Regions from separate parts of the Roseixanthobacter pseudopolyaromaticivorans genome, predicted to be linked through region 1. Evidence: riboswitches for the same ligand, from Rfam matches in the RefSeq annotation. Region 1 holds a riboswitch; each other region holds the start of a gene.
The links. Region 1 has a riboswitch for cobalamin ahead of V5F68_RS02695 (DUF1636 family protein). Riboswitches for the same ligand answer to the same signal wherever they lie in the genome.
Positions count from the first base shown of each region.

Region 2: another riboswitch for cobalamin. It lies ahead of V5F68_RS19840 (TonB-dependent receptor plug domain-containing protein); the one in region 1 lies ahead of V5F68_RS02695 (DUF1636 family protein).
Region 3: another riboswitch for cobalamin. It lies ahead of V5F68_RS17155 (CbtB domain-containing protein); the one in region 1 lies ahead of V5F68_RS02695 (DUF1636 family protein).
Region 4: another riboswitch for cobalamin. It lies ahead of cobU (bifunctional adenosylcobinamide kinase/adenosylcobinamide-phosphate guanylyltransferase); the one in region 1 lies ahead of V5F68_RS02695 (DUF1636 family protein).

Region 1 is NZ_CM195539.1:571,965-579,774, forward strand. Features, by position in the region: gene cobG (precorrin-3B synthase) at 1-729, opposite strand, end outside; gene cobN (cobaltochelatase subunit CobN) at 726-4,175, opposite strand; gene cobW (cobalamin biosynthesis protein CobW) at 4,195-5,253, opposite strand; gene V5F68_RS02695 (DUF1636 family protein) at 5,250-5,795, opposite strand; cobalamin riboswitch at 5,815-6,047, opposite strand; gene cmk ((d)CMP kinase) at 6,090-6,746, opposite strand; gene aroA (3-phosphoshikimate 1-carboxyvinyltransferase) at 6,755-7,810, opposite strand, start outside.
Region 2 is NZ_CM195539.1:4,226,579-4,234,388, forward strand. Features, by position in the region: gene V5F68_RS19830 (cytochrome b) at 1-184, opposite strand, end outside; gene V5F68_RS19835 (catalase family peroxidase) at 181-1,248, opposite strand; cobalamin riboswitch at 1,473-1,683, shown strand; gene V5F68_RS19840 (TonB-dependent receptor plug domain-containing protein) at 1,791-3,794, shown strand; gene V5F68_RS19845 (ABC transporter substrate-binding protein) at 3,802-4,713, shown strand; gene V5F68_RS19850 (FecCD family ABC transporter permease) at 4,710-5,717, shown strand; gene V5F68_RS19855 (ABC transporter ATP-binding protein) at 5,714-6,499, shown strand; gene V5F68_RS19860 (biliverdin-producing heme oxygenase) at 6,563-7,147, opposite strand; gene V5F68_RS19865 (TonB-dependent hemoglobin/transferrin/lactoferrin family receptor) at 7,221-7,810, opposite strand, start outside.
Region 3 is NZ_CM195539.1:3,638,037-3,645,846, reverse strand. Features, by position in the region: gene modB (molybdate ABC transporter permease subunit) at 1-442, opposite strand, end outside; gene modA (molybdate ABC transporter substrate-binding protein) at 503-1,300, opposite strand; gene V5F68_RS17175 (TOBE domain-containing protein) at 1,456-1,665, shown strand; gene V5F68_RS17170 (LysR family transcriptional regulator) at 1,811-2,713, shown strand; gene V5F68_RS17165 (NAD-dependent formate dehydrogenase) at 2,985-4,190, shown strand; gene V5F68_RS17160 (histidine phosphatase family protein) at 4,417-4,998, opposite strand; adenosylcobalamin (AdoCbl) riboswitch at 5,110-5,263, shown strand; gene V5F68_RS17155 (CbtB domain-containing protein) at 5,265-5,489, shown strand; gene V5F68_RS17150 (CbtA family protein) at 5,502-6,356, shown strand; gene V5F68_RS17145 (winged helix DNA-binding protein) at 6,635-7,201, opposite strand; gene V5F68_RS17140 (TRAP transporter substrate-binding protein) at 7,365-7,810, opposite strand, start outside.
Region 4 is NZ_CM195539.1:2,030,667-2,038,476, forward strand. Features, by position in the region: gene V5F68_RS09770 (phasin family protein) at 1-33, shown strand, start outside; gene V5F68_RS09775 (phasin) at 136-666, shown strand; gene waaF (lipopolysaccharide heptosyltransferase II) at 883-1,905, shown strand; gene waaC (lipopolysaccharide heptosyltransferase I) at 1,902-2,993, shown strand; gene rfaD (ADP-glyceromanno-heptose 6-epimerase) at 3,006-4,016, shown strand; gene rfaE1 (D-glycero-beta-D-manno-heptose-7-phosphate kinase) at 4,071-5,510, shown strand; cobalamin riboswitch at 5,551-5,756, shown strand; gene cobU (bifunctional adenosylcobinamide kinase/adenosylcobinamide-phosphate guanylyltransferase) at 5,875-6,417, shown strand; gene cobO (cob(I)yrinic acid a,c-diamide adenosyltransferase) at 6,414-7,046, shown strand; gene V5F68_RS09810 (cobyric acid synthase) at 7,046-7,810, shown strand, end outside.

The sequences.
Region 1 (7,810 bases):
ATATAGCGGGCCGTGGCGGGTTTCGGGGAGGGGGAAAGCAGCCGGGCCAGCCAGAAGCGTCGGATCCAGGCCTGCGAAGGGCGTTCCTCCTCCGCGCAAGACATCGTCCATTCGTGCCGCGCGCCCGAGTGCGGCGATGCGTCCGAGCAGGCCGACCACGGCCGCGACCGCCTCCCGCGCACGCCATGCGCCCAGAGGCCGTGCGGCCGCCGCATCGCCAGCCAGTGCGATACGCCACGCCACGCCGGCTTCGCTACCAACGGCCAACAGCCGCACGTCGGCTTTGGAGGCGTCGAGTGGGCAGGCACCGCCGCCGTCGATCACCACCGAAACCTTCGGCCCGAGCCCCGGCAGCAGGCCGGCGGCCGCAACCGCCGCGCCGATCTCCCGCGCCAGGGCGCGGGCGTCGTCGATCTCCGTGGCGTCGATGCCGGCGAGCGGGGACGCGTCGATGGCCAGCCCCTCGCGCGGCACCAGTCCGAGCGCCGTCACCGCATCGTTCAACGGGCCGACGCTTTCGTCCGTCAGGCCGCGGATCTGCAGGCTGCCGCGCGCGGTCACTTCCAATATGCCGTTGCCGAACGCCTGCGCCGCGTGCGCGAGCCCCACCAGAGCCCGGGGAGCGAAGATGCCGTCGGCCGGCACCAGACGCACGAGAAGCCCGTCGCCGGTCTCCATGGGCGCGCTCAGCGCCGGGCAGGCGCCGCGCCGGCGGGAGAGTGCATTCATTCCGCAGCCTCCGCGCGCTGGGTTGCGACGTCGCGTGCTTCCGCACGCAGGGCAGCCAGATCCGCGTCGAGATCGTTGCGCCGCGCATGCCACAGGCCGCGCCGGCGGGCATCCTCGAAGCGGCGCGCCATCGCCTCCGCCGCCTGTGGGTTTTCGCGCAGCAGGAAGGCGCATACGGCCTCGTCCTGCAGATAGGCCGCGTGCAGTTGATCCAGCAGATGCGACGGCACCTGATGGGTGGTCTCGGCGAAGGCGACCAGCCGGTCCACGGTCTCGGTCAGTTCGGCGGCGCCACGCGGCCCGTGCCGCATCTGCCCGGCGATGAAGGCGGCGGAGACCCGTCCATGGACGATGCGCGCCAGCACATCCTTCAAGGGGCGGGCCTTGGGTTTCTCGGGATCACTGGTGTCCAGCACCACCAGATCCACCGCCTTGCCGAGCAGTGCGGCGGCGGCGGCGAAGCCACCCATGAAGGCCCCGTCCTCGGCCCCGTCCAGCAGGTCGCGCGCGGGATCGTCCGCCGTGTGCAACAGCGCGTCGGCCCGCGCCACCTGGGCGGCGAAGGCGCCGGCGGCCGGGCGGGCCGCGCCCTGCGGCCCGTCATAGACATGCGAGGCGGCGGCAAGATAAGCCGCGCCGAGTTCGCTGCGATCGCCAAACGCGCCGCGGGCCAGGGCGTCCTCGATGCCGGCGCCATAGGCGCCCGGCGCGGAGCCGAACACGCGGGCGACGTCGCTGCCGGACCGCACCAGGGCTGCGAGCGGATTTTCGCTTTCCTCCTCCTCCCGTGCCGCGACCGCGCGGGCGGCGGCATCCAGCAAGGCCAATTGGGCCGGGAAGATATCGCGGAACAGGCCGGAGACGCGCCAGCTCACATCCACGCGCGGGCGGCCGATGCTCGCGGGCGGCAGCACCTCGATACCGGTGACGCGGCCGCTGGCGTGGTCCCACACGGGGCGGCAGCCCATGAGATGCAGCCCCTGAGCGATCTCCTCGCCCCCCGTGCGCAAGGTGGCGCTGCCCCACAGGTCGATCACCACGGCACGGGGATAGTCGCCATTCTCCTGGAGGAAGGCGCGCACCACCTCGTCGGCGGCGAGGCGGCCGAGGTCGAGAGCGGTGGGGGTGGGCAGGTGGCGCGGATCGGCTGTGTAAAGATTACGCCCGGTGGGCAGCACGTCGCGCCGCCCGCGCGCCGGGGCGCCCGCCGGGCCGGCGCTCACATGCCGGCCGTCCAATGCCGCGAGCAGCGCCGCGCGCTCGCCCTCTGCGCTGGGCGCTCGTGCGGGATCGCCGTCTGCGGCGCCATAGATGTGCAGGCCGTCCTTCACCTGCATGTCCTTCACGTCGCACAGCCAGGCGTCGATGCGGCGCAAGGCCTCGTTGGGGTCGGTGGCGCCATCGACGCCGGCCTGCACCGAAAGCCCGGTTTCCCCCGCGCTCTCCACGATCAGCCGGGCGAGGCGGTCGCGGCGGCGCGGGTCGAGGCCGTCGGCCTCGGCATATTCATCCACGAGGCGTTCCAGACGCTGTTCGGCTTCGGTGAGCCCCGCGCCGGTGAGGGGCGGCGGCAGATGGCCGAGCGTCACCGCCGCGATGCGGCGCTTCGCCTGCGCGGCCTCGCCGGGATTGGAGACAATGAAGGGATAGACCACCGGAAGCGCGCCCAGAACCGCCTGCGGGAAGCAGTCCGGCGTGAGTGCGACCGCCTTGCCGGGCAGCCATTCCAACGTGCCGTGTGCGCCCATATGGACCAGGGCATGGGCATCGAGCCCGTGCCGCAGCCACAGGCCGAAAGCCAGCAGGCCATGGCGCGGCGGCAGCGCGGGATCGTGATAGTCCGCCCGCCGGTCGAGCGAGGCGCCGCGATCGGGTGCGAGGGCCACCGTGACATGGCCGAAGCGGGCGCAGCGGAAATGGAAGGCGTCGCCCTGCACGTCTCGGTCGTCCTCCGGCCGACCCCAGGCGGCTGTGATCGCGGCGCGGACGGGCTCGGGGAGGGCGGCGAACAGGCGATGATAGTCAGCGAGCGGCAGGGCCTCGGCGGTGCCGATCCGGTCCAGCAGGGCTTTTGAATCGGCGGGCGCCGCTCCCGCGTCGTAACCCGCGTCCGCCAGTGTCTCCAGCAGGCGCCGCACGCTTTCCGGCACGTCGAGGCCCACCGCATAGCCGGTGCGGCCGGGGGCGCCGGGATAGTCCGGCATCAGCATGGCGATGCGCCGCTCCGCACGGGATGTGCGGGCAAGGCGGACGAGGGCGGCGGCGCGCGCCGCCACGTGGGCGATCGCCTGCGGCTCCGCGCGATTGATGGCGGCGGAGAAGGCGAGGTCCGCATCGGGGGCGGCCATGTCCTTGAAGGAGATGGCGCCGGCGAGCACCCGCCCGTCCAGCTCCGGCAGCACCACGTGCATGGCAAGGTCTGCGGCGGCGAGGCCGCGCGGGCTTTTCGCCCATGCCTCCCGGGCGGTGGTAGCGGGGATGATCTGGAGCACCGGCGGGCCGCCGGCCGGAAAGATATCCTCCGCTTCCCCTGCCGCGAAGGCGGTGGCGGTGAGGATCAGGTCCGGAGCGATCGCGGCGATGGCATCGCGCACGAAGGCGCGAGAGATCGGGTCCTTCAGGCTGGTAAGAAACAGCGGCACCGGCACGATGCCGCGTGCCTCGAGCGCGGCGCAGAGATCGTCGATCGGCGCAAGATCGGCCGCAAGCCATATGGAGCGATAGAACAGGATGATGGCACGGGGGCAGGGGCTCGGCGCGGCCGGAACGTCGCGCGGCTCAGGCGCCACCGCGCTCCCTCTCCCGGTTGCGGGGGAGGGCGGGGGAGGGGGAACGAGATCTTGAGGCGCAAGCGAAGCGTTGCGTAGCACGCCCGCCAGATCCACCGCGCCCTTGCCCGGAAAGTAGAAGCTCGCGGGCGGCACGGGCTTCGGCGCGAGGATCGCGGCGCCGGTTTCCCCCCGCACCACGCGGGCCACATCTTCCAGCAGCGCCCGCATATTGCCCGGGCCGCCCTGGCGGAAATAGCCGAGCCATGCGGCCAATTCTTCCGGCGGCACGGTGGAGAGCGCGGCGAGGCGGGGGTCGTCCTGGTCCTCGCCCGGCAGCAGAGCGAGCGCGATGCCGCGCGCGCGGGCAAGCTCCGCCAGCCGCTCGGCGCCATAGCGCCACCAGTCGAGCCCGCCCAACTGGCGCACCAAGATCACCTTGGCGTGGCGCGCCGCCTTGTCGATCCACAGGTCCACGGACATGGGATGGCGCAGGTCCTTCAGCCGCGCCAGCCGCAGGCTCGGCAGGCATGCGCGGTCCTGCCGCCAGGCGGCGGAAAGCGCCAGCAGGTCGCTGTCGGTGAACGAGAGCGCGAGCACGTCACCGGGCGGCTGGCGCAGGTCGATGGGCTCTGCCAGATCCTCGATGGTTGCGGACGTGCTCGCGAGCAGGTGCATGGGAAAGCTTAGCCCACGATCAAGCGGAAAGCGCCGCCGGTTCCTCGGCCAGCAATGCGCGCTCCACCGCTGCGCGATCGAAGCCCTTCAGGCCGATCACCACCAGGGCGCCGGTGCGCGGCTCTTCCGCGCGCCAGGGCCGGTCGAACTGGTGGGAGATGCGCGTGCCCACGCCCTGCACCAGCAGCCGCAGCGGCTTGCCGGCGACCGGGACGAACCCCTTCACCCGCAGCACGTCCGGCGTTTCGGCGGCACGGGCGACGCGGGCCGCCAAAGCGGCGGGATCGGTGATCTCCGGCAGGCGGACGATGAAGCTGTCGAAATCGTCGTGGTCGTGGTCCAGCTCGTCGTCATGATGGGTGCGGCGGGCGTCGATCTCGTCCTCCGTGCCGATGCCGAGGCCGAGCAGCACCGCTGCGTCCACCTTGCCTCCGGCGGCGCGCACCACCTTCACGGCGCGCGGCAGGGCCTTCGCGATGCGCGCGTCGGCGATTTCGGCGCCGGCCGCGTCCAGCAGGTCCGACTTGGAGAGGATGATCAGGTCGGCGCAGGCGATCTGGTCCTCGAACACTTCTTCCACCGGGTCGTCATGGTCGAGGTTGTCATCGGCGGCGCGCTGGGCGGCGAGCGCTTCGAGGTCGTCCGCGACGCGGCCGGCGGCGAGTGCCGGGCCGTCCACCACCGCCACCACGCCGTCCACCGTCACGCGGCTCTTGATGGCCGGCCACTGGAACGCTTGCACCAGGGGCTTGGGCAAGGCAAGGCCGGAGGTCTCGATGAGGATGTGGTCCACGCGCGGCGTGCGGGAGAGGATGAGGTCCAGGGCCGGCACGAAATCGTCCGCCACCGTGCAGCACAGGCAGCCGTTGGCGAGCTCAACGATATTGTCCTCCGGGCAGCTCTCGATGCCGCAGCCCTTCAGGATCTCGCCATCGATGCCCACGTCGCCGAACTCGTTGACGATCACCGCCAAGCGCTTGCCCTGGGCATTTTCGAGGATGTTGCGGATCAGGGTGGTCTTCCCCGCGCCGAGGAAGCCGGTGACGATGGTGCAGGGGATGCGGGCGAGAGAGGTCATCGCTGGTCCTCGGAAAAGCTCATGGGAGGGATGCGGGCAATCATGCCGCGCTTGAGGCTGTCGGGGCGCCCGCGCCAGGGCAGGATGCCGTCGGTGGAGGTGGCGAAGAGCGCGGCACCGGTTAGGAGGTCGGCGGCGCTGTCGGGCGAAAGATCTCCGAACACGTAGGACCAGCCGCCGGTGCGCACCAGCGCGGCGGAGAGGGCGCGCTTGCAATTGGAGAGGCAGCGCACCTCCTTCACGGCGATGGCGGCGTCGGGGGTCCGCGCAAAGGCATCCAGGGCCTGCCGCGCCAGCGCGGCGCCGGCGGGTGGCGCATCCGAGTCTGCGCCGGTGAGCTTGCAGGTGGTGCACACGAACAGGGTCACGGCCGGAACGCTGGCGACCCGCAGGGAATCCCGTGCCGGCCCATCGGCGGGCGCGGGGGTGCGCGGCGTCGTGTCGCCCGCCGCGAAAGGCGCATCGTCGTTGGAAGGTCGCTCCACGCCGCTTTCCATGGGTGCGCGCGGCCCGCAACCGCGTGCCACAGGAAGAATCGCCATGCCAGGGCACCCCGCCCGGCGCGCGTTCTTGTCGGTGGCAGGTCTCCTGGCTCGCGGATCGCCGTTCGCGGCCGCCTTCCCGGAAGCGGCGCAAGGCCCTTCTCCCAGTGGCTTTTCGGCCGGAACTCACCGCCTACAGTTGCGGGGGCAGCTGCGGCTATCGCCGGGAAAATCCAGGCGCGACCGCATTCCCTTTTCACCCGGCGGAAGCGGCAAGCCGCCCGAACCGGGACCATCGACGCCGACACTTAAGAACCGCTCCGACGCGAAGTCAATGAAGCGGCACGTCATGCCTCAGCCGTGCTGGGACGGGTCCGCCCCAGCACCTGCCGCTGCGGTCTTGGCGGCGATGATCTTCAGGGCGGCGGCCAGCACCTCGTCGATGCCGAGATGCGTGGTGTCCAGCAGCACTGCGTCCTGCGCCATCACCAGCGGCGCTGCGGCGCGATGCGAATCGCGCTCGTCGCGCTTGCGGATGTCGGCCAGCACGTCTTCGAAGGCGACCTCGCTTGCGCGCTCCAGCAGTTCGCGATGCCGGCGGGTGGCGCGTACGTCCGCCGAGGCGGTGACGAACAGCTTTACCGGCGCATTGGGGCAGATCACCGTGCCGATGTCGCGCCCGTCCAGCACGGCGCCGCCGGGCTGGTCCGCGAAGCGGCGCTGCAACTCCAGCAGGGCGCCGCGCACGACCGGGCGGGCCGCGACCACGGAGGCCGCCTCGCCCAGCGCGCCCGTGCGCAGCGTTTCCGCGTCCAGGGTGCGCAGGTCGAGGGTGCGCGCGGCTTCGGCGCTCGCCATCTCGTCGTCCAGCGTGCCGTCGGCGACACAGCGCGCCGCCACCGCCCGATAGAGCAGGCCGGTATCGAGGTGGGGCAGGCCGAGGGTCGCCGCGATCTTGCGGCCGAGGGTCCCCTTGCCGGACGCAGCCGGCCCGTCGATGGCGATGATCATCGTATCGCTCACTTCAGCACAGCGCCGAGGCCGCCCATCATGGGCACGAAGGTGGGGAAGGAGGTGGCGATGAAGGTCATGTCGTCCACGCGCACGCCCTCGCGGGCGGCGAAGCCCATCACCAGAAACGCCATGGCGATGCGGTGGTCCATATGGGTCGCCACCGGCCCGCCACCCACGACCCCGTCCGGCCCGAGGCCGGTGACCAGCAGATCGTCGCCGATGATTTCATAGGGTACGCCGCAGACGGCGAGCCCGTCGGCCACGGCGGCGAGACGGTCGCTCTCCTTCACCCGCAGCTCGTTGAGGCCGCGCATGCGGGTCGTGCCCCGCGCGAACGCCGCCGCCACGGCGAGCACCGGATATTCATCGATCATCGAGGGCGCGCGCTCCGGCGGCACGTCGACGCCGGTCAGCACAGAGTGGCGCACGCGCAGATCGGCCACGACCTCGCCGCCCTCCGTACGCTCTGAAAGCGTCTCGATGGAGGCGCCCATCTCCTTCAGCGTGGTGATGAGGCCGGTGCGCAGCGGATTCATCATCACGTCTTTCAGGATGATGTCGGAACCGGGCACGATCAGCGCCGCCACCAGCGGGAAGGCGGCGGAGGAGGGATCGGACGGCACCGCCACGGGAGCGCCCTTCAGGTCCGGCCGGCCGGCGAGGGTGATGCGGCGGCCGTGGGCGCCGTGGGGCTCGACGCGCACGTCGGCGCCGAAATGGGTCAGCATGCGCTCGGTATGGTCGCGGGTGGATTCGCGCTCCACCACCACCGTGTCGCCGCTCGCGGCAAGCCCGGCCAGCAGCACTGCGGACTTCACCTGCGCCGAAGGCACGGGGGTTTCATAGGTGAAGGCCTTCAGTTCGGTGAGGCCCTTGAGGCGTAGCGGCAGGCGGCCGCCGGGGGCTTCCTCTTCCACCACCACGCCCATGGCGACGAGCGGGTCCAGCACCCGCTTCATGGGCCGGCGGCGCAGGCTGGCATCGCCGTCGAAGGTCGCGACGATGGGGTTTCCCGCAACCACGCCCATCATCAGTCGGGCGCCGGTGCCGGAATTGCCGAA
Region 2 (7,810 bases), 1.6 Mb from region 1:
GGATCAGCGCGAGCGCAAGAATCGCGATGCCTAGCGTCTTGTGCGCGGCGAGAAGCGGCACGTATTTCGGCATGACGGTCGACACCATGCCCACGCCGATGAACAGCATCGCCAAAATGCACACGGCCATGACCCAGTGAAACAACCGCTGGACGAAATTGAAATGCGAATGATCTCTCGTCATGGCCGGGCTCCGGTCGCGGTATTCATGTCATGCGGATAATATTTAGCTTCCGAAGTCCGCAGATCGTACGATTTCGCGTAAGCCGATGAGCGTGCGGCCGGAAAAGGATCGTCGGAAACGCTGATGCCATCCGGCAGGATCGTCGGGTCGAAATTGATATCGCGACACGGGCCGTCGCGTTCGGCCTCGATGTGCTGAACCACAAGCGTTCCGACCTCCACGGTCCGCCGCCCCGGCGGCCACGCCTTGGTGGGATCCGAGGTGGGATCGCCCGGATTGGCCAGCGTGACCTCCAAGGTCCAGCGCTGCGGCGCCTGGCCCACCCGCGCGACGATGTCCTGCTCAAGATGATCCGGGCCGAGTTTTGCAAGTTCGTCCTTGGTCACCGGCACCACGCGCGCTTGCGGCACGAACGACCAGCGCACGGCCTGCTCCAGGCCGGCTTTGCTCTTGAAGACGAAGCTGTTGAGGCTGTTGTAACGCTCCTCCGCATAACTGGCGGTCCAGGGCGCGCTGCCGGCCCAGGCCCCAAACGCGGCAAACTCCGGATGGGCGGCGCCGAAGTCCTTCATCGCCTGCGGGTTCTTGTCGTGGGATGCGGTCAGCAGAGCGTAGAACGCCTCGGGCGTGGCCACGGGAAAGAACGGCAGATCGATCGTGGCGCTGCGCCAGACCTGCCCGCCTGGCGTGGTGATCTGGAGTCCCAGGCCGCGCACCCGCACGGTCGCGTCCGGCGCATTAGGGTCCGGTGTGCCGAGATTGAACCGGCCGAGCACCGGATATTGGCCCGGCGCGAAGACTTCTGCGCGCGAAAGCTCCGCGCCGTTCCCGTTCGATTCGAATATGCCGGTGAAGCAGATGCCCTTGGCATGATTGCGCCGGTGCCCAAGCGCCGGCCCCGAGGGAGGCGCGAGCGCCGCCACGATCTTGCCGGGGGTCAGCCGATCCGGCGAAAGCCAGCCTGCAGTATAAGCGAACGCGCCCGCGCCGGCCGCCATGACGGCGCCGATAAGCGCGAATGACGCAAGCGCGCGTTTGGGCGGCAATCCAGAGGGGTCGGTCATTCCATGTCTCCGTGAGACGGGTCGTCTTGACGGCCGAGGGATGTGCTCGTGCTGTCCACACTCGGGGAGAGACGTAACCTGTCGCGGCCGGCAACTCTTTCAAAAAGGCCTGCCGTTCGCGCCGCCGCAGGGCAGCGAGAGACTGCAGCATATCCCTGTCGCAGCGGCACTACTGGTCGTCCTTCGTGCGCGTTCGGCCAGCTTGACGGTTCGCCTGCGGTGCGTCTACCGTCATGGCGACGGTTCCCCTAGGGGATCAAAAGGGAACGCGGTGAGTCGGCGCCTGGAAACAGGAGTTGGGCGAAGCCGCGGCTGCCCCCGCAACTGTAAGCGGCGAGTCCTTCGTCATCAGCCACTGGGCCTTCAGGCCTGGGAAGGCGACGAGATGGACGCTGACCCGCGAGCCAGGAGACCTGCCGTCAGCCGTGGTCACGCGCGAGCACATTGGGCGGGGTGTCCTGATGGTGGTTTTTCCAGGCGGCTTTTCAGCCGCACGGAGGCCTCGTTCGCGGTGACGGACCACTCGTCCCGCTGAGGCCCCGATGCCTTCCGTCCCTGTTTTTCCCCCTCGCGGCGCCTCGCGCGCCGCCCGCAGATCCATACTTGCCGCGCTGTTGCTCTCGTCCGTATCCGAATTGGCCTGCGCCCAGTCGGCAGCGCCGGCTGCCGGCGCCTCCCAATCCATCGAGCTGCCCGAGGTGGTCGTCAGCGCCACCGGCATGCCGACCCCGGCGGACCAGGTCGCCTCCTCGGTGAGCGTCGTCACAGCCGAGGATATCGACCGCCAGCAATTGCGCACCGTTCCCCAAGTGCTTCAGTCCCTTCCGGGGCTCAACGTGGTGCAGACCGGCGGCCCCGGCGGGCAGACCTCGGTGTTCATCCGGGGCACCAATTCCAACCATGTGAAGGTGATGGTGGACGGCATCGACGCCGGCAATCCGTCCAGCCCCACCGGCGCCTTCGACTTCGGCCAATTGCTCGCCACGGACCTTGCGCGCATCGAGGTGCTGCGCGGTCCCCAGAGCGGCCTCTACGGCTCGGACGCGATCGGCGGCGTGATCTCCATTACCACCAAGAAGGGCGAGGGGCCGGCCAAGGTGTTCGGTTATGTGGAAGGCGGCGCGCTCGGAACCTTCAACCAGGCCGCAGCACTTAGCGGCTCAACGGAAAAGGTCGGCTATTCCTTCAACGTCACCCATTTCTCTTCGACCGACATCCCCGTCACGCCGCCCGGCATCGTGCCGCCCGGCTATCCGATCAACCCGAACGCCTATGACAACTGGACCTATTCGACCCGCCTCGATTTCCAGATGAGCGATGCATTCGCGGTCAATTTCGTCGCCCGCTACATCGACAGTGGGCTCGCCTACACGCCGGATGTCTATCCCCCGCCGCTGTACGAGGGCCTGCCGGCGGCGGAACGCTCCACCAGCCTCGCCAGCATGTTCTTCACCAAGGGCGAGGGGGTGTGGACTGCGCTCGACGGCGCGCTGAACACCACTTTCGGGGTCAGCGCGATGACCACATCGAACCCGACCACCGGACCGAATGCCGATGTGAACGGCCAATATGAGGGTGACCGGCAGACCTATTACCTGCGCTCGAACCTCGCCTTCGCCCCCGGACAGAATCTGCTGGTGGGCGTGGAGCGGCGCAACGAGGCGATGACCTCGTCCACCCAATACACCGATCTTTCCGCCAGCACCGGCGACACCGGCGTCTATGCCGAGCTCCAGGGCAAGCTGGGCGAGCGCTTCTTCGGGGCCGCGAATATCCGCTTCGACAGCGACGATACGTTCGGCGACCATTCCACCTTCCGCCTCGCGCCGGGCATTCTCATTCCCGAGACCGGCACCACGCTGAAGGCGAGCTACGGCACCGGCTTCAAGGCGCCGTCCCTCTACCAGCTCTATGCGCCCTATTACGGCAATGCGGCGCTGAAGCCGGAGGAAAGCACGGGCTACGACGCCGGTTTCGAGCAAGAGGTGTTGGGCGGGCGGGTGACCTTCGGCGCCACCTATTTCCACAACGACATCACCAATCTCATCAGCTACGACCCGGTGACGTACCAGAACGTCAACATCTCCAGCGCCACGACGCAGGGCGCGGAGACGTTCATTGCCTTTGCGGTGACAGACCGGCTGAAGCTGCGGGTCGATTACACCTACACGCAGGCGGTCGGCTACATGCCGCCCGACACCTCCTTCGGCGCCGCCTGCGCACCGCTGACCGACACCTCCTGCACCCCGCTGCGACGGCCCAACAACAAGGTGAGCGTCAGTGCGGACTGGAACCCCACCGACCAGCTCAATCTCTCCGCCACGCTGATCTATGCCTCCGCCTGGTGGGATGTCGTGCGCCTCACCAGCGATTACATCGACCAGCCGGGCTATACGGTGGTGAACGTCGCGGCGAATTATGCCCTGACACGACAGGCGACGCTGTTCGGGCGGATCGACAATCTGTTCGACCAGACCTATCAGAACCCCAACGGCTACCTTGCTCCCGGCTTCGGAGCGTACGGCGGCCTTAAGTTCACCTATTGAGGCGGCGATGAAGACCACGTCACGCCGCCACAACCCGCGCCGGGAAGGGGAATGGGTCCTGCGTTCACGACCGGCCCTTCGCCTTGCCGTGTGCGGCATCGCCGCCTTCCTCGGCGCCACGGCGGCCACCGCCGCGCCGAAGCCTTCCCGCATCGCTTCGCTCAATCTGTGCGGGGACGAATTGGTGCTGCGGCTCGCGGACCCCGGAAAGGTCGCCTCGGTGACCTATCTCGCCCGCGATCCGCGCAGCTCGAATGTCGCGGATCTGGCAAAGGCGGTCCCGGTGAACCGGGGCCTCGCCGAGGAGATCGTCCCGCTGGCGCCCGATCTCGTGATCGTCGGCGCATTCACCACCCGCGCCACCACAGCCATGCTGCAGCACCTCGGCTTGCCGATCTTGGAACTCGGCGCGCCGGACAGCCTCGAAGAGGCTTATGCCGAGATCCGAACCGTCGCCGCGCGCATCGGCGAGCCCGCGCGCGGGGAAGCGATGATCGCCGCCATGCAGCGGGACTTCGCCGACCTGCCGCCGGTCCCCGCGCATCCTGCCGCCGCCATCGTGCTGCGGCCGAACGGCTTCACCGCCGGACGCGGTTCCATCGTGGACGAGATCCTCGGGCGCGCAGGCTATGAGAACCTTGCGGCGCGGCTCTCCACGGATCGTCTCGGCCAGCTCAATCTGGAAGAAATCGTGGAAGCGCAGCCGGACCTGCTGGTAATCAACGGCGGCGGAGATGCGCCCCCCTCGCTGGCCGATGAGCTTCTGCACCATCCGGCCCTCACGCCGTTCACAGCGGACGGGCGCACGCTGTCCCTCCCCACCCGCCTGTGGACCTGCGCGGGACCCGAGCTCGCGCAGGCGGCCCAGCGCCTGGCAGCGAAACGGTTGTCGGCGGCACGCATCGGCATGGCGAGATGATGGATCGCGCCCGTCCCGGCCACGCCCTGCTGGTGACCGCCCTCGCCTTTCTCGTCCTTGCGCTGTTCGCGGGTTCCGCTGCCATCGGCTATGCGACGCTCGACATCTCCGCCGCCCTTGACGACCTGATCGCCGGGCGGCCAAGCCTGCCGGCGCTGGTTCTTTCGGAATTGCGCCTGCCGCGCGCCATCCTCGGCACAGCGGTGGGGTTCAGCCTCGGCATCACCGGCGCCGCGCTCCAGGGGCTCATGCGCAATCCTTTGGCCGATCCCGGCGTGGTGGGCGTATCCGGCGCGGCGGCGCTGGGTGCGGTGGTGGCCTTCTATTTCGGCCTCTCCGCGACCTTCTCCCTTGCCCTTCCGCTCGGCGGGCTCGTGGGCGCCGGCATCGCCACGGCCTTTCTGCTCATGCTCGCGCGGCAGGGCGTGGGAACGGCGACGCTGATCCTCGCCGGCGTCGCGCTCAACAGCCTGACCGGGGCGCTCACCGCGCTCGCCCTCAATCTCGCGCCAAGCCCCTATGCGGCGTTGGAAGTGGTGTTCTGGCTCATGGGCTCGCTGTCCGACCGCAGCCTTGTCCATGTGGCGCTGGCGCTGCCCTTCATGATCGTCGGCTGGGGCCTCGTGCTCTCCACCGGCCGCGCCATGGATGCGCTGACGCTCGGCGAGGATACCGCGGCGAGCCTCGGCTTTTCCCTCTCCCGCACGCGGCTGCTGGTGGTGGGCGGGGCCGCTGCGGCCGTCGGCGCGAGCGTGGCGGTGGCGGGCGCCATCGGCTTCGTCGGCCTGGTGGTGCCCCACCTGATGCGGCCGCTGGCAGGAAACCGGCCCGGCCGGCTTCTGCTGCTGAGCGGCCTTGCCGGCGCGGCGCTGACTCTCGGTGCCGACATCGCCGTGCGGCTCATCCCAACCCGGCCGGAGCTGAAGCTGGGCGTCGTCACGGCGATCATCGGCGCGCCGTTCTTCCTCGCCATGCTGCGGCGTCTGAAGGTGGAGGGCGAATGATCCTCGAAGCGCTCCAGGTCAGCGTCGCGCGCGGCACGGCCCGCGTGGTGCGCGATCTTTCACTCAAGGCACAGCCGGGCGAGCTGCTCGGCCTCATCGGCCCCAACGGCGCCGGCAAAACCTCTCTGCTGCGCGCGCTGTGCGGGCTCGAACCGCTCGCGTCGGGCCGCGTGACCTATGGCGAGCGCACCCTGGTTGAGATCGGCCGGCGCGCCGGCGGGCGCATCCTGGCCTATCTCGCGCAGGGCGGGCGAATCCATTGGCCTCTGCGGGTGGATCAGGTGGTGGCGCTCGGCCGCCTGCCGCATGGCGCGGCTGAGGTGGATGCCGCAACCGTGCGCGCCATGGAGGCGGCGGACGTGATGCACCTGCGGGAGCGGGCGGCCGGCTCCCTCTCCGGCGGCGAGCGCGCCCGCGTGCTGCTCGCGCGTGCGCTTGCGGTCGAAGCCCCGGTGCTGCTGGCCGACGAGCCGGTCGCCGCGCTGGACCCTTACCACCAGCTCCAGACCATGGAGTTGGTGCGCACCCTTGCGCGCGCCGGCACAACGGTCGTTGTGGTGCTGCATGACCTGACTCTCGCCGCCCGCTTCTGCGACCGGCTGGCCTTGATGAAGGACGGAGCCCTCCTGGCCGCCGGTCCGCCGGCGGAGGTGCTCACGTCCGAGCTGGTGGCGCGCGCCTATGGGGTTACGGTGGAGACCGGCACACGCGACGGCGAGCCGTTCGTCTTGCCTTGGCGGCGGTGCGATGCCGCGCATACCGAGCCGATGGTGCGCCCCTGAAGCGCACCATCGATGCACGCACCACGTGGGGCGGCCGGTCCTGGACCCGCCGCCCATTAGCGCTCAGGCGAGTTCCTCGCGCACCAGGTCAAGCACATGGGAGAATGCGCTGACGGTGGCGGCTTCCGCACGGCTATCCTCTTCCGACGTCAATGGGATGGCGTCGAGCGCTTCGGTGAAACGCCGCCAGTGCAGGCCGCGCCCTTCGGGATGGGCGGCGAGATGGCGGGCGCCGAAGTCTTCCGAGAGATCGAGCTTGATGGCCGCCTTCAGCAGGAAGGCCGCCCCCATGTTGGAACCTTCCACCACGTAGAGCCACCCGAGCGCTTCCGGCAGGGCCAGCACAGGCGCCGGCTCCGCAACCTCGGGCCGGGCGAGCCGGAGGTCCAGCAAATCGCTCTCCACGCGCGAAAGCCGCGCGCGGCTGGCGAGCTCCGGCAGAAGCTGTCGGAGCGCGGGCGCCGCGTAGAGCGGTGCGACATGATGGTGCAGACGATACTGAAAGCGCAGGAAGCGGGCGTAATTCTGCCGGCTGGCAAAGGGCGCGGCCTGCATCACGGTGTCGTCCACGCGCTGGTGGAATGCACTGGAAGTCGCGCGAAATCTCAGAATCCGGCTGGGATTCAACACATCTCCCTCGATGCTCATGTTCCGCACTCCGTTCTGTTCCGTGGCTTCAAGGCGCACGCGGCCGCACGCGTGCCCGACGTATTGAACGCCCTCATTTCACGATCCTCGCTGGAGTATTCGCCGCAACCGCCCCGCCGCCGAAGCGGATCGTCAGGCCGCCCTTCACCGTGAGGCCAGCGCTTGGCAGGAAGTTCTCGAACTGGGTGTATTGCTCGTTCAGCAAGTTCTCGACCGAGAGCTGCATCAGCACGTTCTCGGAAGGCTGGTAGCCGAGATAGGCGCTGACGAGATTGAAGCTCGGGGACGGGTCATAGACCGAGTTCACCGGCAGGTCTGCTTCCGTCTTCGCTGCCACCGCCGTCCAGCGCACGGCGAGGCTGAGCTTGCGTTCCATGAACCGCAGGCCGAGCGTCGAGGTGATCTGGTCAGGCGGCACGGTGCCCAGCGGCTGGCCGCTGGTGGGGCCGGCGGTCGCCTTACCGCTGCTGGTCTGGCCGGAAAGGCCCGCGAACCATACGCCCGCGTCATAATTGCCCTCGAACTCGAAACCCTCCAGCTGCGCCTCGGCGACGTTCTGGTACTGGGCGAGCGAATAGGGATTCTGCGCGCTCGCCGGGCAGGGAATGAAGGACGGCAAATTCACCAGGCACTTGGGCGGGCCATAGGTGACGAGGTCGATAT
Region 3 (7,810 bases), 2.2 Mb from region 1:
CTGGCAGGATCAGTGGCAGCGTGACGGTCAGGAATACCCATATCGGGCTCGCGCCGAGGGTGCCGGCGGCGTCCTCCAGCTTGCGGTCCACCGACTCGATGGAGAGGCGGATGGTCCGCACCATCAGGGGAAAGCCCATCACCGCGCAGGCCAGCGCCGCCCCGGTCCAGCGGAATGAGAAGACGATGCCGAAATAGGTGTCGAGAAAGCTGCCGATCGGCCCGCGCCGGCCGAACAGCAGCAGCAGGATGAAGCCCGTGACCACCGGCGGCAGCACCAGCGGCAGATGGACGATGCCGTTGAGCACCGATTTGCCCCAGAAGCGGCCACGCGCCAGGGCGAGTGCCATCAGGAGGCCGAAGGGCAGGCTGGCCAGCATCGCCACGGTGGCGATGCGCAAGGTGAGAACGACCGCCGTCCATTCGTCGGCGCTGAGATGCATGAAATCCACGCAGGTGTTCCAGGCGTCGGAGGAGTGGTGGCGCGCGGCGCGCCACACGCTTCACTTTAGGACAGTGAAGCCCTGCTTCTCAAATGCCGGCTGCTCCTTCGCCGAGCGCATGAAGGCGAGGAAGGCGGCGGCGTCCGGATTCTTAGAGGCCGCGACCAGCGCCACGGGATAGATGATCTTCGGGTGGCTGTCTTCCGGGAAGGTGCCGACGATGGCGACGCTCGGGTCGGCGGCGGCGTCGGTCTGGTAGACGATGCCGTAGGGCGCCTCGCCGCGCGAGACGAGCAGCATGGCGGCGCGTACGCTTTCCGCGCCCGCGACCTTGTTTTCCACCGAGGGCCAGACGTCGAGATAGGTCAGCGCCGCCTTGCCGTATTTGCCGGCGGGCACGCTCTCCACCGAGCCCATGGCGAGCCGCCCGCCCTTCAGCAGGCCGGCGAGGTCGAAGCCCTTCTTGATGTCGACCGGCTTGGCATTGTCCTTGGGGGCGATCAGCACCAGGCGATTGCCGAGGAAGTTCACGCGGGTCGCATCCTGGATCAGCTTGCGGCTGGCGGCATAGTCCATCCAGTCGAGATCGGCGGAGATGAAGATATCGGCCGGCGCGCCGGCCTCGATCTGCTTGGCGAGCCCGGAGGAGGCGGCATAGGAGATGCGCGTGGTCTTGCCGGTTTCCTTCTGCCAGTCGGCGGCCACCGCATCGAGGGCGTTCTTCAGGCTGGCGGCGGCGAAGATGGTGACCGGCTCGGACTGGGCATGGGCGACGCCCGCGAGCGGAAGGGTGCCGAACCAGGCGCCGCTCAGGGCGACGCATGCAATCTTCAGCCATGTGCGGCGGGCCAGATTCATTTTCCCTCTCCGAGTGCGGTGCCGTGGTGCAGCGCGATATATTGTGAAATATAACGCCGCGACGATTTTCGCTAGCGATATATTTTCTAAACTATGTCGATGTGGGGCGTGGCGGGCAGGACCCATCGGGCTCCGCGCCATCATTGGAGGGGATCATGAAGATCAGTGCGCGGAATGTGTTGAAGGGCAAGATCTTGGAAATCACCAAGGGCGCGACCACGTCCCACGTGCGCCTCGACCTGGGCGGCGGCGCGACCGTGACCGCTTCCATCACCAACGAGGCGGTGGACGAACTGAAGCTCGAAGTCGGTCAGGAAGCCGCCGCCATCATCAAGGCGTCGGACGTGATGATCGCCGTTCATTGAGGCCGGGCGGACGCCGCCGTGGGCGGCCCCGTCTTCTCAGGCCGCGCCCCTGGCGGCGCGGCCATCCGTGCGCGGCCTTCGTGCGCAGGCGAGCATGGTATCGTCGCGCGCATCGCCGGGGCCGCACCGGAAAAGGGCTTTCTCGATGTTCGTCCGTCAGCTGCATTATCTCCTGGCGGTCGCCCGCGAACGGCATTTCGGGCGGGCGGCGGAAGCCTGCAACGTGTCCCAGCCCACTTTGTCCGCTGGCCTGCGCAAGCTGGAGGAGGAACTGGGCCAGCCGCTGGTGGTGCGCGGCCACAGGTTTTTGGGGCTCACCGCCGAGGGCGAGCGGATCCTGCAGTGGGCCCAGCGGATCGTCGCGGATTATGACGGGCTGAGGCAGGAATTGTCCGGCCGCGGCGCCGGCCTTGCAGGCCAGCTGCGCATCGGCGCCGTGCCTGCCACCTTGCCGGCCATCCCGCCCCTCGTGAACGCTTTCTGCGCGCGCCATCCCGAGGTGCGGGTGCAGATCCATTCGCTCAGCTCGGTCGCGATCCAGCGCGGGCTCGACGATCTCGACCTCGATGTCGGCGTCACCTATCTCGACACCGAGCCGCTGAGCCGGGTGAGCGGGTTCGCGCTCTATGAGGAAGCCTATGTCTTCGTCACCGCGCAGGCCGACGAACATGCCGGCCGCGAGACCATCAGCTGGCGCGCGGCGGCGGAAAGCCCGCTCTGCCTGCTGACGGGCGACATGCAGAACCGGCGGATCATCGACCGCGTGCTGGCGCAGGCGGGTGTCGCCTCGCGCCCGCGCATCGAGGCCAACTCCTTCTTCGGCATCTGGTCGCAGGTGGCCTCCGGCGCCTGGGCGAGCATCGTGCCGCAGACCCATTTGTCCAGCTTCGGGCGCATCGAGGGGGTGCGCGCGCTGCGCTTGGTGGATCCGGTGCACACCCAGGCGGTGGGGCTCGTCGCCACCGACCGCGATCCCAAGCCCCCGGTGGCCGATGCCTTCCTGCGGATCGCGCGCGGCTTCGTCCAAGGCGCGCTGCGCACGCTCTGAGGCGCGCCGCGCCGCCCGTCGCCGGGCGGTTCCTGGAACCGTTCCATCATTGCCTTCGCCTATGAATTCTTGCGTCCAATCGATTGGACGCGCGCGGTCCGCCGGTCTTCACTGAGCCGGTCGAAGCGGCACCGTGCGCCAAAGCGCGCCGCCCCGAACGCGGAGCAGAACCGGCATCGCCTCAGGCGGGCGGTTGCTCCGCCCCCGCCCAAGATCCGGCATGCCTAACGCCTTTGCGGCGAATGCCGAGGCCTGCCTTCAGGAGGAAACCATGGCGAAAATTGTCTGCGTTCTCTACGACGATCCCGTTAACGGCTATCCCAAGACCTATGCCCGCGACGATCTTCCCAGGATCGACCATTATCCCGGCGGCCAGACCCTGCCGACCCCGAAGGCGATCGATTTCCAGCCCGGCACCATGCTGGGCAGCGTTTCAGGCGCGCTCGGCCTGCGCAAATACCTGGAATCCCTTGGCCACACGCTGGTCGTGACCTCTTCCAAGGACGGCCCCGACAGCGTGCTGGAGCGCGAACTGCACGACGCGGAAGTGGTGATCTCCCAGCCGTTCTGGCCGGCCTATCTCACCAAGGAACGCATCGCCAAGGCGCCCAAGCTGAAGCTGGCGCTCACCGCCGGCATCGGCTCCGATCATGTGGATCTGCAAGCCGCCATCGATGCCAAGATCACGGTCGCCGAGGTCACTTATTGCAACTCCATCAGCGTCGCCGAGCACGTGGTGATGATGATCCTCGGCCTCGTGCGCAATTATCTCCCCTCCCACGATTGGGTGCGCAAGGGCGGCTGGAACATCGCCGATTGCGTCGCCCGCTCCTATGACGTGGAAGGCATGCATGTGGGCACGGTGGCCGCCGGGCGTATCGGCCTTGCGGTGTTGCGCCGCCTGAAGCCGTTCGACATGCACCTGCACTATACCGACCGCCACCGCCTGCCGGCCGAGGTGGAGGCCGAGCTGAACCTCACCTGGCACGCGACCCGCGAGGAGATGTACGGCGTGTGCGACGTGGTCACGCTGAACTGCCCGCTGCATCCCGAAACCGAGCACATGATCAATGAGGAGACGCTGAAGCTGTTCAAGCGCGGCGCCTATCTGGTCAACACGGCGCGCGGCAAACTGTGCGACCGCGACGCCATCGTGCGCGCGCTCGAAGGCGGCCAGCTCGCCGGCTATGCGGGCGATGTGTGGTTTCCGCAGCCCGCGCCGCAGGATCACCCCTGGCGCACCATGCCCCACCACGGCATGACGCCCCACATCTCCGGCACCTCGCTCTCCGCTCAGACCCGTTATGCGGCCGGCACGCGCGAGATTCTGGAATGCTATTTCGAGGGCCGGCCGATCCGCGACGAATATCTCATCGTCGATGGCGGCAAGCTCGCCGGCGTGGGGGCCCATTCCTACAGCGCCGGCAATGCCACCGGCGGTTCGGAAGAGGCTGCCAAGTTCAAGAAGGCCAGCTGACGCCAGGGCCTGGTCCGACGAGTCCGATCAGGTTGAAACAGCCCGGCGGCGCCAAGGTTTGCGGTGCCGCCGGCCCTAGGATTGTTCTTTTCCCCTTTCCTCCCCGCCTTGCCGGGGCGCGCGGCACGTCATTGCGCCGCGCGGGAGGGGCCGCGTGGCGCGTGTCGCTCGTGGCCCTTTCCGCGCGGTGTGCCGCCCGCTCCGGCGATCTTTCCCCCCGTGCCCGTCAGGTGTCGTGCGGGTCGTCCAAAGGCTGGCCGAGCGTGCGCAGGGTCCAGCGCCGGCCGTCGGTGCGCAGGTCAGTCAGGCTCAGGGGCGCGATGTCGATCTGCCAGAAGGCGTCAGGCGCCTGGAGAAGCCCGGCCACCAGCGCCCGGACATTCGCCGCGTGGGTGCATGCGATCAGATGGCCATGGCTCTCGCGCTGGCGGTCCAGCCAATCCTCCATGCGGGCGATCAGCGCCGTGCGCGATTCGCCGCCGTGCGGCGCGGCCTGGGGCTCGCCGCGCCAGAGGGCGAGCGCGCCGGGATAAGCCGTGTCCACCTCAGCGAAGGTGAGGCCCGCCCAAAGCCCACAGTCCCAATCCTGAAGATCCACATCCGTCTCGGCGTTAAAGCCGAGGGCCTGTGCGGTTTCACGCGCGCGCAGGGCCGGCGCGGCGAGCACCCGGTCGGGCCGCCGCAGCCGGCCGCGCCAGGCTTGCGTCTGCGCGAGGGCGCGCGGCTCCAGCGGTTCGTCGCACGGAAAGGCGCCGGCCCGCATGGCGGCGGTGGCACCGTGGCAGATCAGCGTCAGGCGATTGGCCATGGCGACGGGGCAACCTCGCGGTATCAGGCGGGGACATCGAACGGCGGCCGGCGGGCCGGGCGGGTGCCCGGTTTGCCACATTGTTTGTTTGACACAACCTGTATCCCGCAAATAGTGTCGGAGCTTCGCTGCGGGTGAGGAAGTCGGTGAAAATCCGACACGGTCGCGCCACTGTAAGCGGCACGCCATTCCGGCTGTGCCGCAAGTCAGACCCGGCCCGCAGGGTTTTGTTCGATTTCGGGACGCGCAATCCCAGGAGACCCAGCATGGCCGACACCCTTCTTTCCGGTTCCTCCCTCGGCGCTGCGGCCGGCACGCAGACCATCTCGGTCAGCGAACTTCTGCCCTGGGCGGTGTTCGGCGGCCTGCTGATGCTGCTCGCGCTCTATTTCGTCGGCGCCGAACAGGGTGCGACCTCCCTCATCCCCGGCATGTATGTGCATGAATTCCTGCACGACGGCCGCCATCTGCTCGGCTTCCCCTGCCACTGAGGGGGATGCGACATGGTTGGGTCTCTCCTGCTTCGCGGGATGCTTGTCGGCGTCCTCGCGGGCCTGCTCTCGTTCGGATTCGCGCGCGTCTTCGGTGAACCCGCGGTCAACCGCGCCATCGCCTTTGAGGAAGCGCATGCGGAAGGGCCGGCGCCCGCCGCCGCTCCCGCATCCCCGGCGGCGACGCCGCATGTCCATGCCGACGGCAGCACGCACATGCATGCCGCCGCCCCGGAACCCGCCGCCGCAGAGGGCCATTCCCATGGTGGCGAGGAGGAATTGGTCAGCCGGTCCACCCAGGCCGGCCTCGGCCTGCTGACCGGCACCGTGGTCTATGGCGCCGCCATGGGCGGCATCTTCGCGCTGGTCTTCGCCTTCGCCCTTGGGCGGGTGGGTCCGCTGTCCCCGCGCGCCACGGTGGTGCTGCTGGCGCTGGGCGGGTTCTTGGCCATCGTGCTGGTGCCGGGGCTGAAATATCCCGCCAATCCGCCCGCCGTGGGCGACGGCGCGACCATCGGCTTCCGCACCCAGATGTTCTTCCTGATGCTCGCGGCTTCGCTGGTCGCGCTCACGGGCGCCGTGCTGCTGGCCCGGCGGCTCGCCGCCCGCCACGGCGCGTGGAACGGCATCGTGGCGGCGGCCCTCGCCTATGTGGCGGTGATCGCCCTGGTGCAGATGGCGCTGCCGACCATCAACGAGGTGCCGGCCGAATTCTCGGCCTCGCTCCTGTGGGAGTTCCGCATCGCCACGCTCGGCATCCAGGCGGTGCTATGGACGACCCTCGGGCTGGTCTTCGGCCCGCTCGCCGAGCGCAGCCTGCGCGCCCATCGCGGCGTGCGCCTCGCTTCCGCCGGCGCCCTGCGCTGACCAGCTTGCGCTGGGCCGGTTCGGTGAGCCGGGGGGACCGCTGTGTCGGACCCCCGGGTGCGCCGCCGGTGGTGCCCTTTTGGTCGCTGTCGGCCCGCGTCGATCCCTCAGAAGCGGGCGGCATTCGGCATGCCGAAATGTGATGCGCAATATCGGAGCGAAAAGCCGGTGTGATCGGCCGGAAAACCGCGGTGAAGCCCCAGTAAACCGATGTTCGTCTAGCTTAAGTCATTGTTTCACGTGAAACATTTTTGGTGAATGTGGGTGGCGGGGCGCGCCTAAAGGCTCGCTGCCGCCCGCGCCGCCTGATCGTAATGGCCGGAGAGCGTGCGCAGCAAGGCGGCGATTTCCGAAAGCTTTTCCGGCGCAATGCCGGTCGCGGCCACGGTCTTGGTCAGCAGCGCCTCGCGCACCTCGCGATAGCGCTGGCAGGCGAGGCGCCCCTTCTCGGTCGCCGCCAAGGTCTTCTCCTTGCCGCGCCGGCCGCCGGAAACCAGCCCCAGCGCCTGGAGCTTCTTGGCCGCATAGGTCACCAGGTGCGTATCCTCCACATCCAGCACCAGGCACAGATCGGCGATGGTCTTCGCCCGGTCGCGGTGGGCCACATGGTGCAGCACCAGCACGTCGAGCGAGGAGAGATCCGGCAACCCGGCCGCCGCCATGCAGCGGACCATCCAGCGCTGATAGCCGTGGGTGATCATGTTGAGGCCGAATTCCAGCTCCGAGAGCGCCGGCAGCGCCCCGTCCGCGAGATGGGCCGAGGAGACGATCGAGCCGAGCGGGCCGGAGGAGATCTTGCGATCATCGCTGGCGGCGGCCGAAGGGGGGGAGGGGCGTCGGGTCATGCGGCGTGGCGTCTATCTGTTATTGGGCATGGACCGCGGCGGCCGGCCGAGGCGTCTTCAGTGAAACGCGCCGGCGCGGATTTCGCGGAAAGACCGGCCCTTGCGGGGCCGGCCAGCGTGGGGCGGCGCGCCAGCCGCGCGCCGCAGCCTCAGGCGTCGAGGCTCATTTGTTGAAGGTGGCGAGGATGGCTTCGCCGTCCGGGCCGGCCTTCTTGATCCAGTCGGCGGTCAGCTGCTTGCCGATCTTCTCGAAGCCCGCCCGCAGTTCGGCGGAGGGCGGCTCCACCTTCATGCCCTTGGCCTGGAGCTGGTCGACATACCATTTGCTCTTTTCGATGGAGCTCTTCCAGCCACGTTCCTCGGCTGCGGCGGCGGCCTTCAGCACGGCCTCCTGAGTCGGCTTGTCGAGGGCCTCGAACGCGGCCTTGTTCACGAACACCATGTTCTTCGGCAGCCAGGCCTGGACGTCGTAGAAATAGGGAATGCTTTCCCAGATCTTCACGTCATAGCCAGTGGCGGCGGAGGTGATGAGGGCGGTGACCACGCCGGTGGCGAGCGCCTGCGCCAGTTCGGCCTGCTGCACGGTGACGGACTGGGCGCCAAGCAGAT
Region 4 (7,810 bases), 1.5 Mb from region 1:
GAACAGCCGCACGATCCGAACCGGACTTACTGATTAGACGGGACGAGGTTGTTGTGCGGCGCAAAAATTATTTTTGTGCCGCACACTTTTTAGGCTATAGTGTCGCGGGGTCGAGGCTGAGGGCAGAAAAGGCGCTTGCTGCAATCGAGCGAGCTTTTCGGCCTGCGCGGGCCTGAATTGAAGCCAAGCCACCGCACCGAGGAAACTATGAACGACACCTTCGCCAAAGCCTTCCAAGACCAGATGAACGCAGCAAACGGCGCGTTCGCCAAAATGGAAGTTCCGGCCGCTTTCCGCGAAATGGCGGAAAAGAGCGTCGAGAGCTATCGTGGAAACTATGAAAAGATGAAGGCGGCCGCCGCCCAGACCAGCGATATCCTCGAAGATAGCTATTCGACCGCGAGCAAGGGTGTTTCTGAATACAATCTCAAGTCGCTCGAAATCCTGCGCTCGAACGTGAATGCCGCGTTCGATTTCTTCGCGTCGGTGGTTTCGGCGAAGTCGGCAGCGGAAGCCGTGGAACTTTCCACCGCTCACCTGCGCCACCAGTTCGATGCGCTCTCCGGCCAGGCCAAGGAATTGTCGGCCCTCGCGCAGAAGATCGCGACCGAAACCTCCGAGCCCATCAAGGCCGGCGTGGAAAAGACCCTCAACAAGGCCGCCTGATCGCACGCCTTCGTTGTCTTCTTGGAAGAGGCGCCGCATTGCCGGCGCCTTTTTTATTGCCGCGGCGTGCCGCATGCTTTCTTCTTCAGCGGCCCGGCGACGTGACCCCGGCGGCGCATCTGATTTCGCAGCCCCGCGCACCGCCCTCGTCACGGGATCGCGCCTTGACGGGCACGGCGCGTCTTGCCAAGACGCGCGGGTCCAAGTGAGCACAAAATGCGCGCCATCGGTTCCTATTCGCCCATCCTGCTTGTCGGCCCGTCCTGGGTCGGAGACATGGTGATGGCGGCGAGCCTGATCGAAAGCCTGCGCATCCGCGATCCGGGCCGCCCCATCGATGTCATCGCGCCGCCGGCCTCCCTACCGATCGCCCGGCTGATCCGCGGCGTGCGCAGAACCATTCCCCTCGGCCTCGGCCATGGCGAATTCGGGCTGATGGAGCGCTGGAAGGCGGGAAGGGCGCTGCGCAAGGAGGGCTATGGCAAAGCCATCATCCTGCCGCGGGCCTTCAAGGCCGCCATCGTGCCCTTCGCCGCCGGTATTCCCGAGCGCATCGGCTATGCCGCCGAGGGCCGCAGCCTGCTGCTGACGGATTCGCGCCCCGATCGGGATCGCAAGACCGCGCGCACCATCGACCGTTTCGTGGCCCTCGGCGCCCCGCGCGGCGACCAGCTGGCCGCGCCGCGTCCGACCCTTTTCCTGCCGGATGGCGCGCGCGAAGCAGCCGCCGGGCGTTTCCCCCTCACCGGGGAGGGGCCCGTGATGGCGCTCTGCCCGGGGGCCGAATATGGCCCGGCCAAGCAATGGCCGGCCACCAAGTTCGCCCGGCTCGCGGCGCGGGCCGTGGAAGCGGGGTATCGCGTGCGCATCCTGGGCGGGCCGAAGGACGTGTCCATCGCGGCGCAGATCGTGAAGCTGAGCCGCGTCCCGGTGGACAATATCGCTGGCAAGACCACGCTGATGGACGCCGCCGCCCTGCTGGGCATGGCGGATGTGGTGGTCTCGAACGATTCCGGGCTCATGCATGTGGCCGGCGCCCTCGACCGGCCCCTTGTGGTGATCTACGGCTCCAGCTCCGAGAAGATGACGCCGCCGACCGGCCCCCGGGCGCGCGTCGTGGCGCGCGAGCTGCCGTGCCGCCCGTGCCACAAGCGCGAATGCCCGCTCGGTACCCTGGCCTGCCTTGAAGTGATCGCCCCGGAGGAAGTCCTGGCGGCGGCGCGGGCCGTTCAGGCATGAAGGTTCTCGTGGTCAAGCTGTCCTCCCTGGGCGACGTGGTGCACACGTTCCCGGCGGTGACCGATGCCATGCGCGCGGTTCCCGGTCTCACGCTCGATTGGGCGGTGGAGGAAGCGTTCGTTCCCCTGGTTGAGGCCCACCCCGCCGTGCGACGCGCCATCCCCGTGCCGCTGCGCCGCTTGCGCAAGGCGCCGGGCGAAGCGCTGCGCAGCGGGGCGGTCGCCGCGATCCGCACCGCTTTGCGCGCTGAAACCTATGATGTGGTGATCGACGCCCAAGGGCTGATGAAGAGCGCCGCTGTCGGCCTGTTCACGCGCGGGCGGCGCCATGGCTTTGCCCGTGGCAGCGCCCGCGAGAGTCTTGCGACCTTCACCTATCACGCGACCCATGTGGTGCCGGAAACCGAGCATATGGCGGTGCGGCTGCGCAAGCTGTTCGCCGCCAGCCTCGGCTATTCCCTGGACGGGCTGACCGCCGACGCCGGACTTTCGGTGCCCGCCAATGCCCAAGGGCAGGGGGGCGAGCGGCCTTATATCGTGATGCTGCACGGCACCACCTGGCGCACCAAGACATGGCCGGTGAAACACTGGCGCGAGCTGGCGCAGATGGCCGCCGAGCGGGGCTATGAAACCCGCATCTTCGCCCAGGGTTCGGAAGAGACGGCGCGCGCCGTCGCCATCGCGGACGGGATCCCCTCGGTGCGGATCGTGCCGCCCGGTCCCATTTCCGCGCTCGCCCCGGTGATCGCGCGCGCGCAGGCGGTGGTAAGCGTCGATTCCGGCCTCGGCCATCTCGCGGCCGCGCTCGCAGTGCCGACGGTTGGGCTTTACGGCCCGACAAATCCCCGCCTGACCGGCCTTTTCGGACCGAAGGCGCTGGAATTGAAATCGCTGCGCCCGTGCGCGCCGTGCGAGCGCGCCCATTGCCGGATCGCCCCCGATCTCGTCGAGGGACCGCCCTGCCTGACGGATTTCAGCGCACGGGACGTGTGGCGCGCGCTCAATGTCCTGCGCTTCGGACATGCCGATGCGATGGACAAGACCGGAAGCAGCGTGGCACACGGGGGCACATCACCGCGTTCGCCTTGAATGGTAGCCTGAATGATCCGCTCCGCCCGTTCCGCCCGCGATACGATCCTTGTCACCGGGGGCGCCGGCTTCATCGGCTCGAACATCGCCCGCGCCCTGGCTGCCGACGGCTGGCGCGTGGTGATTGCCGATTGGCTGGAGGACGGCCCCAAATGGCTCAACCTGCGCGACATCCTTTTGGATGACGTGATCCGGCCGGAGGCGGTTTCCGCCTTCGTGGAACGCGAGGGTGGACGGCTGGGCGCGATCGTCCACATGGGCGCGATTTCCGCGACCACGGAGCGGGACGGCGACAAGATCGTCGCCCGCAACATCCGCCCGACGCTGGACCTGTGGGACCAATGCGCCCGCAAGGGCATCCGCTTCATCTATGCCTCATCCGCCGCCACCTATGGCGATGGCACCGACGGCTTCCGGGATGAAGAGGGCGCAGCCGCGCTCGACCGCCTGGCGCCGCTGAATGCCTATGGCTGGAGCAAGCTGATGGCGGACCGCCGCTTCGCGGCCGACGTCGCCGCCGGCCGTCCGGTGCCGCCGCAATGGGCGGGCCTGCGCTTCTTCAACGTCTATGGCCCGGGCGAGGCCCACAAGGACGACATGCGCTCGGTGGTCCACAAGATCTATCCGACCGCGGCGATGGGCGAGGCGGTGACGCTCTTCAAGTCGCACGATCCGGGATATGAGGATGGCGGGCAGCTGCGGGATTTCGTCTATGTGGGCGATTGCGTCGCGGTGGTGCGCTGGCTGCTGGAGACGCCCGCCGCCAGCGGCATTTTCAATGTCGGCACCGGGCAGGCCCGCAGCTTCGCGGATCTCGCAAAGGCCGTGTTCACGGCGGCAGGCAAAGAACCGCGCATCACCTATGTCGATATGCCGGTTTCCATCCGCAACGCGTATCAATATTTCACCCAGGCGGACGTCTCGAAACTGCGCGCCGCAGGCTTTACCCACCCGTTCACCTCGCTGGAGGATGGCGTGCGGATCTATGTCACCGAGCATCTGCGCGGCCGCAATTCCGCCTGATGACCGGGACCTTGCACGACCCAACGGCTGATCTTGCCCCAGGATACCGGCACCATGCTTCCTGATACCAAGCCCGGTCCCGTCGCCGTCATCGGCGATGTCATGGTGGATCGCTACATCCTCGGCTCGGTTTCGCGCATCTCGCCCGAGGCGCCGGTGCCGGTGCTGCTGCATGGCGCGGAACGCATCGTGCCGGGCGGGGCGGCGAACGTCGCCGCCAATGCCGCCGCCATGGGCGCGCCGATCCGCCTCGTGGGGCTGGTCGGGGCCGACGGGGAGGCCGACCAGCTGCGCGCCGCGCTCGCGCCCTATGCGCGGATCGATCTGTCCGGCCTGGTGGTGGACGCCATCCGCCCCACCGTCACCAAGACGCGGGTGATGAGCGGGCGCCAGCAGATCGTCCGCATCGATGCCGAGATGTCCGCCCCGCCGTCCGCCGCCGTCGAGGACGCCTTGATCGCGGCCGCCAGCCGCGCCATGGCGGGCTGTTCGGTGGTGGTGCTCTCCGACTATGCCAAGGGGGTGCTCGGCGACCGTGTCGTCGCCGCCGTGCTGGCCGAGGCGCGCACGCTGGGCGTGCCGGTGATCGTCGATCCCAAGCGCCGCACCTTCGAGGTCTATCGCGGCGCGACGCTGGTAACGCCCAACCGGCGCGAATTGAGCGAGGCCACCGGCCTGCCGGACGAGACCGATGCCGACGCCGAGCGCGCCGCACAGGCCGCGAGTGCCCAGTTCGGCGGCGATGTGCTGGTGACGCGCGCGGAAAAGGGCATGACGCTCTGGCGCCGCAACGGCACCGTGCTCCATGTGCCGGCCGAGGCGCGCGAGGTGTTCGATGTTTCCGGCGCCGGCGATACGGCGCTGGCCGCGCTCGCCTTGTCGCTCGCCTGCGGGCTCAACCTGGAAGCCAGCGTGCCGGTCGCCAATGCCGCCGCCGCGATTGCCGTGGCCAAGCTCGGCACGGCGGTGGTGACGCGCGCGGAACTCACCGCCGCGCTGCAGCGCTCGGTGCCGCAGCTGGAGCCGGCGGGCGCCCTCGTCTCGCGCGACAAGGCGCGCGATATCATGGACCGCTGGCGGGCGAGCGGCGCGCGCATCGTCTTCACCAACGGCTGCTTCGATCTGCTGCATCCCGGCCATGTGGGCATGCTGGAAGCGGCGGCCGCGCAGGGCGACCGCCTCGTCGTGGGGCTCAACACCGATGCCTCGGTGCGCCGTCTGAAGGGCCCGACGCGCCCGCTCCAGGACGAGACAGCCCGCGCGCGGGTGATCGGCGCCATGCGCTGCGTGGATCTGGTGGTGCTGTTCGAGGAGGACACGCCGCTGGAGATCATTACGGCCTTGCTGCCGGACGTGCTGGTGAAGGGGGCGGATTATAAGCCCGAGGATGTGGTCGGCGCCGATATCGTGATTGCCAATGGCGGAAAGCTGGTGCTCGCCGAACTGACGCCGGGCCAGTCCACCTCGACGCTGGTTGCGAAAGCTAGAAGCTGAGATCGCGGGGGCGGGCGGTTGCGGCGCGGGGCGGCGGCCTTATAGTCGGCGCGTCGTCGGTTCCTTCGGGATCAAAAGGGAACGCGGTGCGGGAGGGTTTCTCCCTATGCCGCGGCTGCCCCCGCAACTGTCGGCGGAGAGCAAACCCATGAACCACTGAGGTGCCCACCACTGAGGCGCGCCTCGGGAAGGGTGGGGGCGCGCAGATCCGCAAGCCAGGAGACCTGCCGAGGACGCAGAGCCCGCATCGCGGGCGCCACAGGCCGGCTCTCGGCGGGAGGGCCAGGGAGACTCTCATGTTGGGTCCGCGCATCGCGGCCAGTGCCTGCCACAGCTCTTGCCGCCGGCACTCGCAGGTGCCGGCTTGAGCGCGAGCGCGGCCGGGGCGCGGGGCCGGATCGTGCTGGTGCTCGGCGGCGCGCGGTCCGGCAAGAGCCGCCATGCCGAGCAGCGGGTGGAAGCCGCCGCCCCGCCCTTCGCCTATGTGGCGACGGCGCAAGCCTTCGACGCCGAAATGAGCGAGCGCATCCGCCTGCACCAGGCGCGGCGCGATGCGCGCTGGGTCTCCCACGATGCGCCGTTCGATGCCGCCGATATCGTCCAGGCCCTGCCGCCCGACATGCCGCTGCTGCTGGATTGCCTCACCTTGTGGCTCACCAACCACATGCTGGCGGAGCACGATCTCGCGGCGGAAGAGGATCGCCTTGTGGACGCCATCACCGCCCGCACAGGACTCAGCGTGCTGGTGGCGAATGAGGTGGGGCTCGGCATCGTGCCGGACAACGCCCTCGCCCGCCGGTTTCGCGACGCCGCCGGCCGGCTCAGCCAACGCATGGCCGCAACGGCCCATGAGGTGATCTTCATGGTGGCCGGCCTGCCCATGATTGTGAAGGACACGCCTCGATGAGCGATGAAACCGAAAATGCCGCCGGCGACGACGCCCAGGCCGCTCGCCATCGCGAGAAAATGGCCAAGCGCAAAGCGGTGCAGGATGCCGAGGTGGCGGAAAAGACCCTGGAGAAGGGGCTGCTGATCGTCCACACCGGCCCCGGCAAGGGCAAGAGCACGGCCGCGTTCGGGCTGGCGCTGCGCATGCTCGGCTACGGCCGCAAGGTGGGCGTGGTGCAATTCATCAAGGGCGCCTGGCACACCGGTGAGAAGGACGCCTTCGCAGCGTTCGGCGATCGCGTGCGCTGGCACACCATGGGCGAGGGCTTCACCTGGGAAACCCAGGACCTCGCCCGCGACACCGCCGCTGCCGCGCGGGCGTTCGACAAAGCCCGCGAGCTGCTGGCCGACGAGACCCTCTCCCTGATCGTGCTGGACGAGCTGAACATCGCTTTGCGCTACGGCTATCTTGACCTCACCGACGTGGTCGCGACGCTGAAAGCGCGCCGGGGCGACCTGCATGTGGTCGTCACCGGCCGAAACGCGAAGCCGGAGCTTCTGGAGGCGGCGGACCTCGTGACCGAGATGGGATTGGTGAAACATCATTTCTCCGCCGGCGTGAAGGCGCAGGCCGGCATCGAATTCTGATGGCTGCCCGCGCACTGATGTTCCAGGGCACCGGCTCGGACGTGGGCAAGAGCCTGCTGGTGGCCGGCCTTGCCCGCGCCTTCGCCAATCGCGGCCTGCGGGTGCGGCCCTTCAAGCCGCAGAACATGTCGAACAATGCCGCCGTGACCGCCGACGGCGGCGAGATCGGCCGCGCGCAGGCGCTTCAGGCCCGGGCCGCGCGAGTGCCTTTGAGCGTGCACATGAACCCGGTGCTCCTGAAGCCGCAGAGCGAGGTGGGTGCGCAGGTGGTGGTGCAGGGCAGGGTGCTCACCACCGCCAAGGCCAGCGCCTACCAGGGCCTGAAGCAGAGCCTCATGCCTGCCGTGCTTGAGAGCTTCGCGCGGCTGAAGGGCGAGGCCGAACTCGTGCTGGTGGAAGGGGCGGGGAGCGCCTCGGAAGTCAATCTGCGCCGCAACGACATCGCCAATATGGGGTTTGCCCGCGCCGCCGACGTGCCGGTGGTGCTGATCGGCGACATCGACCGGGGCGGTGTCATCGCCAGCCTCGTCGGCACCAAAACCGTCCTGGCGGTGGAGGATGCCGCACTGATCGCCGGCTTCGTGGTGAACAAATTCCGGGGCGATCCCGCCTTGTTCGCCGACGGCATGGCGCTGGTGGCGGGGCACACCGGCTGGGCTGCGCTCGGCCTCATCCCGCATTTTCCCGCCGCCGCGCGCCTACCGGCTGAGGATGCGCTCGCGCTCCAGGGGCCGCCGCCGGCAAAGCCCCACGCCAAGGTGAGG